DNA from 3 places in the Allobosea sp. RAF48 genome. Region 2 is predicted to be linked to each of the others. Evidence: predicted binding sites of a transcription regulator. Region 2 holds the regulator's gene; each other region holds the start of a gene.
The links. Region 2 encodes PhoB, which activates phosphate uptake and scavenging genes when phosphate is short. Its sites were predicted from a motif close to TGTCATNNANCTGTCAT; they were not measured.

Region 1 (2,260 bases), on a different contig from region 2:
GGTCAGCCACAAGCTGGCCCCGGCGATCGCGACCAATAATCGTCTCGTGCTGAAGCCGACCGAACTGACCCCGCTGACCGCGCTGGCGCTGGCCGACGTGCTCTACGAGGCCGGGCTGCCGCCGGAGATGCTCTCGGTCGTCACCGGCAACCCCTCAACCATGGGCGACGCGATGATTACCGATCCCGATGCGGACCTGGTGACCTTCACCGGCTCGGTCAGGGTCGGCAAGCACATCGCCGCCAATGCCGGCTACAAGCGCATCGTGCTCGAGCTCGGCGGCAACGACCCGCTGATCGTCATGGAGGATGCCGATCTCGACAAGGCGGCCGAGCTCGCCGTCACCGGCGCGACCAAGAACTCCGGCCAGCGCTGCACGGCGGTGAAGCGCATCCTGGTGGTCGAGAGCGTCGCCGACGCCTTCTCCAAGCTGGTGGTCGAGAAGGCCAGGAAGCTGAAATGCGGCGACCCGATGGACCCGCAGACCGATGTCGGCACCGTTATCAACGCCCGCTCGGCCGCGCTCTTCCAGGCCCGCGTCGACGATGCCGTGACGAAGGGGGCCGAGGTGCTCTACGGCAAGAGGGCCGAGGGCGCGCTGTTCCACCCGACGGTGGTCGACCGCATCCCCTATGACTGCGAACTGGTGCACGAGGAGACCTTCGGCCCGGTGATCCCGATCGTGCGCGTGCCCGACGACATCGCCGAGGTGATCCGGATCTCGAACTCGACCGCCTATGGTCTCTCTTCCGGCATCTGCACCAACCGCTACGACTACATCCAGCGCTTCGTCGCGGAGCTGGAGGTCGGCACCGTGAACCTCTGGGAGGTTCCCGGCTACCGCATCGAGATGTCTCCCTTTGGCGGCATCAAGGATTCCGGCCTCGGCTACAAGGAGGGCGTCGTCGAAGCCATGAAATCCTTCACAAACGTCAAGACCTGGTCGATGCCCTGGACCGCTTGAAGACGAAGAAAGACCAAAGCCGGCGGCTCGACCCGCCGGCTTTTCCAAATCCAGGGGAATGAAGCGCCGCAAGAGTGCCCAAACTGAACATAACGAGGGGATGAGAACAATGAAGAGCTGGCTTGCTTCCTGTGTTATCGGCGCTTTCGCACTCGCGCTTCCCGGCGCCGCGCAGGCCCAAAAGACGAAGGTGACGATCTACACCGCGCTGGAGAACGACCAACTCGGGCCGTTCAAGGCCTCGATCGAGAAGGCAGTGCCCGAAGCGGAGGTCGTCTGGGTCCGCGACTCCACAGGCGTCATCACCGCCCGCTTCCTGGCCGAAAAGGACAATCCGCGAGCGGACATGGTGATGGGCCTGGCCGCATCGAGCCTGCTCATGTTCGAGAAGGCCGGGCTGCTGGAAACCTACAAGCCGGCCGGCGCCGATGCGCTGAAGCCGGTGTTCCGCGATGCCAACAGCCCCTATACCTGGACTGGCATGGACGCCTATCTCGGCGTGGTCTGCTACAATACCGCCGAGGCCAAGGGCGTGCCCGTGCCGAGCTCGTGGAAGGACCTGCTCAACCCGGCTTTCAAGGGCAAGATCGTGATGCCCCATCCGGCCTCCTCCGGCACCGGCTATCTGATGGTCGCCGGCTGGCTGCAGAGCATGGGCGAGGCCGAGGGCTGGAAGTTCATGGACGGGCTGCACGAGAACATCGCGGCATATCTGCATTCGGGTTCCGCGCCCTGCGTGCAGGCGGCGCGCGGCGAGCGCACCATCGGTCTGGCGCTCGACATGCGCGGCGCTTCCGAGAAGAGCAAAGGCGCGCCGATCGAGGTCGTGATTCCGAAGGAAGGCGTGGGCTGGGAAATGGAAGCCAGCGCCATCGTCAAGGGTAGCAAGAACCTCTCCGTCTCCAAGAAGATCGCCGACTGGTCGACGACCAAGGAGGCGAACGAACTCTACTCGAAGACCTACGCCATCGTGGCTGCGCCGGGTGTCGAGAACAAGCCGGCGAACTATCCTGCCAATGCCGAGGCGGGGATGATCAAAAACGACCTGACCTGGATGGCCGACAATCGCGAGCGCGTGCTCGCCGAATGGTCGAAGCGCTACGAGTCCAAGGCGGCGCCGAAGAACTGAGCCTTGCCATGCCGCCGGCCCGCGCAAGCGGCTGGCGGCATGGTCTGTGCAAGACGCAAGAGAGCGGCTTCGCCGTTGCACGCGAGCCTGATCACTGCCTGTTCAGATGAAGGTCGGCACGATGTCCACGACTACGGCCCCATTCCTCTCGATCCGAGCCCTCGCCA
Region 2 (2,260 bases):
ATCCTCGCCGACCTCACCGATTTCACCGATATGACCCTGGCTGCCGCCTGGAAGGATGCGCGCTACAGCCTCGGCAAGCTCTGGGAGCTGCAGCGCTTCCCGCGCGAGGCGGTGATCACCGACAGGGGCTGGCTTGCCGCCTTCGTCGACCTGCTCAACCCAGCGATCCCCTTCGTGACCGTCCGCACCTTCAAGCCGGAGGAGTACGAGACCGCACTGACCTGGGCCGGTGACATCGAGGGCGGGCCAAACGCCTGACCGACAGGAGGACGCCATGACTGCCCACAAACGCAGGTGGTCGGCCGATATCACCACCCGGAGCAACGCGCTCGATCTTGAGAAGGCGGTGTTCAAGCAGGGCGATCCGCGACGGATCGCACGTTCGCTGAAGCGGTCGGCTGAACACAGCCGGCTCCGCAAGTCGAGCCCCTATCGCTCGGCGATGTCGATGCTGACTTTCTACATCAACCGCGCCGGCCGGAACCTGCCGGCCGAGCGGCGCAGGACGCTGGAAGCGGCCAAGCACAGCTTGCGCCGCCTCTTCTACCGAGAGGGCTGAGGCTCCTGCCGGCCCCTTCAGGGATCGTCCTGTAGGGGGCTTCTCGCGGGGCCGCCACCCTTGCGGGCCGGATCATGCGAGCGATGGCTGTCGCGCTCGCCACCACCGCCCGAAAACGCGAACCTGCCGGGTTTCGTCGTCGGCAGGCGGCTTGCGGATGTCCGCCGGCTTCTCCGCATTCTCATGGGACGAGCCCGGCCGCCGTGCCGGATGCTTCGCGGCGCCTTCGTCGAGGCCAGCATGGGGCAGCCTCCTCAACGATCCTGCTGGAGACCCTGATGGCTCGTGTTGATGCGGGTGTTGCCCTGCTGGTCATGCTGGCTCGGGCGGCGCTCGCCACCTCCTAGCGCTGCGCATATCGTGCCCGGCATGATCCGGCTCGCCCGGGCCCTTGTCGCTTCGACTGGCCGGCGGGATGGGCGCATCTTGCTCATGGCGACCTCCTCTGGCTCGCGCTGACCTTCGGGGTCAACGCGAGCGAGCAGGCAAGGTTCATCGCCAGTCGCGATGAAGAGGAGAGCTGGAGCGCCGCTCAGCTGCGCGCAAAAGTCTCGTCGAAGGCGTAGCCGGCGCCGCGCACGGTGCGCAGCGGGTCCTTGGTATTGGCGGGCGTGATCGCCTTGCGCAGCCGGCCGACATGGACGTCGACGGTGCGCTCGTCGATATAGACGTCGCGGCCCCAGACGGCGTCGAGCAGTTGGGCGCGCGAATAGACGCGGCCGGGCGCCTGCATCAGGAACTCCAGCAGCCTGAACTCGGTCGGGCCGAGATGCAGCTCGCTGCCGGCGCGGCGGACGCGCCGTGTGGTGCGGTCGAGTTCGAGGTCGCCGGCGGCAAGCAGTCCCGCGACATGGCCCGGCTTGGCGCGGCGCAGCAGCGCCTGGATGCGCGCGATCAGCTCCGGCAACGAAAAGGGCTTCACCACATAGTCGTCGGCGCCGGTCGCGAGCCCGCGCACGCGCTCGGTCTCCTCGCCACGCGCGGTCAGCATGATGATCGGCACGCGCTCGGTGTCGCGTCGCGACCGCAGCCGGCGGCAAAGCTCGATCCCCGAGAGGCCCGGCAGCATCCAGTCGAGCAGCACGAGATCGGGGGTGTGGTCGCGCAGATGAAGCTCCGCATCGTCCCCGCGCGCCACGCTGTCCACCTCGAAGCCCTCGGCTTCGAGATTGTAGCGCAGCAGCAGGGTCAGCGGCTCCTCGTCCTCGACGATCAGGATGCGTGCGGCCATGATTCCTTGCCTCGCCTCAGCTGCCCGTGACCGCCTCGACTTCGATATTGGTCGTGTCGAGCTTCGGCCGGTTCACGTCGAGCGAGTCGCCGGTGATGAGGTAATGGATCGTCTCGGCGATGTTGGTGGTGTGGTCGCCGATGCGCTCGATGTTCTTCGCGCAGAACAGGAGATGCGTGCAGAAGGTGATGTTGCGCGGATCCTCCATCATGTAGGTCAGGAGTTCGCGGAACAGCGAGGTGTAGAGCGCGTCGATCTCGTCGTCGCGGCGCCAGACCTCGAGCGCCTTCTGCTCGTTGCCTGCGGCGTAGGCGTCGAGCACGTCCTTGAGTTGCGCCTGCACCAGGCGGCTGATGTGCTCGAGCCCGACCACGGCGCGGTGCGGCGGCTGGAACTGGCCGGCGATGGCGACGGCGCGCTTGGCGATGTTCTTGGCGAGATCGCCGACGCGTTCGATGTCGGCCGCGATG
Region 3 (2,260 bases), on a different contig from region 2:
CCTTGACCTTCTCGTAGGCGGCCTTGGTGATCGGCAGATAGCCCGACTCGGTATGCAGCTTCACCTGACGGTCGACATCCGAGAGGAAGGTGAAGAACTTGGCGACGCCCTTGTACTCGTTCGCCTTCTTGCCGCCCATCACCCACAGCGAGGCGCCGCCGATGATCGAGTTCTGCGGCGCACCCTGCACATCCGGATAATACGGCATCGCCGCATTGCCCCAGTCGAACTTGGCATTCGCCTTGACGTTGCCGAAGAAGCCCGAGGAGGTCAGGAAGATCGGGCACTCACCCGAGGTGAAGCGGCCTTCGCCGTTGTTGGTGCGGCCGGAATAATCGTAGGTCTTGTCCTTCTGCAGCTCGACCAGATTGGTCCAGTGCTTGAGGAAGGCCGGGCTCTTGTTGAAGTTCAGCACGGCGTCGAAGCCGGCCATGCCGTTGACCTTGGTCGAGAGCGGGATGTTATGCCAGGCGCCGAACTGCTCGATATTGGCCCAGGTCGCCCAGGCGTTCGAGACGGCGCACTTGTCGTAGCCGGCAGCCTTCAGCTTCTTGGCGGCCTCGAAGGTCTCGGGCCAGGTCTTCGGCGGCTTCGCCGGGTCGAGGCCCGCCTTCTTGAAGGCGTCCTTGTTGTACCACATCACCATCGAGGACGAATTGAACGGCATCGAGAGCATGTCGCCCTTAGCCGTCGAATAATAGCCGGTGATGGCGGGGAGATAGGCGTTCGGATCGAACTTCTCGCCGGCTTCCTTCATCACCTCGTGAACCGGCTTGATCGCGCCCTTGGCCGACATCATCGTGCCGGTGCCGACCTCAAAGACCTGCAGGATGTGCGGCGCCTGGCCGGCGCGGAAAGCGGCGATGCCGGCGTTCAGCGCGTCGGGATAGGAGCCCTTGTAGACCGGGACGACCTTGTAGTCCTTCTGCGAGGCGTTGAAGTCCTCAGCGAGCTTGACGACCACGTCGTTGTTGGCGCCCGTCAGGGCATGCCACCACTGGATTTCGGTCTGCGCAAGGGCCGGCGAAGCGCCGACGAGCGCGAAAGCGGCGACCGACATCAGGATGCGCGATTTGATGCTCATGGAGTGTCTCCCTTCCGCGGGCGGGCGCCGCCGCGGTTCTTGTCGTTGGTGCGCAAGCTAGCATGAAGCGCAGGCGACATTTCAATGACAAAACGATGACAGTTTTTGCAAGGCACTTATGGCCGCGGCCCGGCTTGCGCATTCACGCATAAACAGCTGATCTGCGCATCCTGACTCGCCTTTTCCGGACCGCATCATGACGAGCCTCGCCCTTTCCGTCTCGACGACCTTGCCACAGGATGCCGCCGCCGCCGCGCTGGCCGGCCGCGTCTGGCGCCCCGATCTCGGCGGCCCGGCGGTGGTCACGCTGCGCGACGGGCAGGTCGTCGACATCACCGCCACCTTCCCGACCAGCCGCGACCTCTGCGAGAGCGCCGATCCGGCGGCCGCACTGCGCGCTGCGAAAGGCGAGGCACTGGGCTCGCTCGCCGAGATCCTTGCCAACACGCCTGTGGACGGCCGCGATCCGAAGCGCCCCTGGCTGCTGTCGCCGCTCGACCTTCAGGCGGTGAAGGCGGCCGGCGTCACCTTCGCGATCTCGATGCTGGAGCGCGTCATCGAGGAGAAGGCGCGCGGGAACCCGGCGGCGGCCGCGACCATCCGCGAGGAGATCGGCAAGCTGATAGGCGACGACCTCTCCAAGCTGAAGCCCGGCTCGGCCGAGGCGATGCATCTCAAGGAGGTGCTGATCGCGCAGGGCGCCTGGAGCCAGTATCTCGAAGTCGGCATCGGGCCGGATGCCGAGATCTTCACAAAGGCCCCGGCGATGTCGACGGTCGGCACGGGCACTGACGCCGGCCTGCATCCGGCATCGAGCTGGAACAACCCGGAACCCGAGATCGTCCTGATCGTCGCTTCGGACGGACGCATCGTCGGCGCCACGCTCGGCAACGACGTCAACCTGCGCGATGTCGAGGGCCGCTCGGCCCTGCTGCTCGGCAAGGCCAAGGACAACAATGCGGCGGCCGCGGTCGGCCCCTTCATCCGCTTCTTCGATGCCGGCTTCACGCTCGATCATGTCCGCAAGACGACGGTGACCCTGACGGTCGAGGGCGAGGACGGCTTCACGCTGGAGGGCTCGTCCTCGATCGCCAAGATCAGCCGCGACCCGGCCGACCTCGCGGCGCAGATGATCGGCCCGCACCATCAGTATCCCGACGGGGCGGCGCTCTACCT

Region 1: a site for PhoB is predicted at 1,054-1,070, ahead of AB4Z10_RS09410 (putative 2-aminoethylphosphonate ABC transporter substrate-binding protein). Genes of this name have one in related genera too.
Region 3: a site for PhoB is predicted at 1,169-1,185, ahead of ugpB (sn-glycerol-3-phosphate ABC transporter substrate-binding protein UgpB). Genes of this name have one in related genera too.

Annotation. Positions count from the first base shown of each region.
Region 1 covers NZ_JBFRDZ010000004.1:108,782-111,041, forward strand. The annotation lists gene phnY (phosphonoacetaldehyde dehydrogenase) at 1-964, shown strand, start outside; gene AB4Z10_RS09410 (putative 2-aminoethylphosphonate ABC transporter substrate-binding protein) at 1,074-2,093, shown strand; gene AB4Z10_RS09415 (putative 2-aminoethylphosphonate ABC transporter ATP-binding protein) at 2,215-2,260, shown strand, end outside.
Region 2 covers NZ_JBFRDZ010000015.1:166,279-168,538, forward strand. The annotation lists gene AB4Z10_RS24395 (SpoIIAA family protein) at 1-258, shown strand, start outside; gene AB4Z10_RS24400 (DUF3175 domain-containing protein) at 275-559, shown strand; gene AB4Z10_RS24405 (hypothetical protein) at 814-993, opposite strand; gene phoB (phosphate regulon transcriptional regulator PhoB) at 1,092-1,790, opposite strand; gene phoU (phosphate signaling complex protein PhoU) at 1,807-2,260, opposite strand, start outside.
Region 3 covers NZ_JBFRDZ010000007.1:67,164-69,423, reverse strand. The annotation lists gene ugpB (sn-glycerol-3-phosphate ABC transporter substrate-binding protein UgpB) at 1-1,078, opposite strand, end outside; gene AB4Z10_RS14870 (fumarylacetoacetate hydrolase family protein) at 1,281-2,260, shown strand, end outside.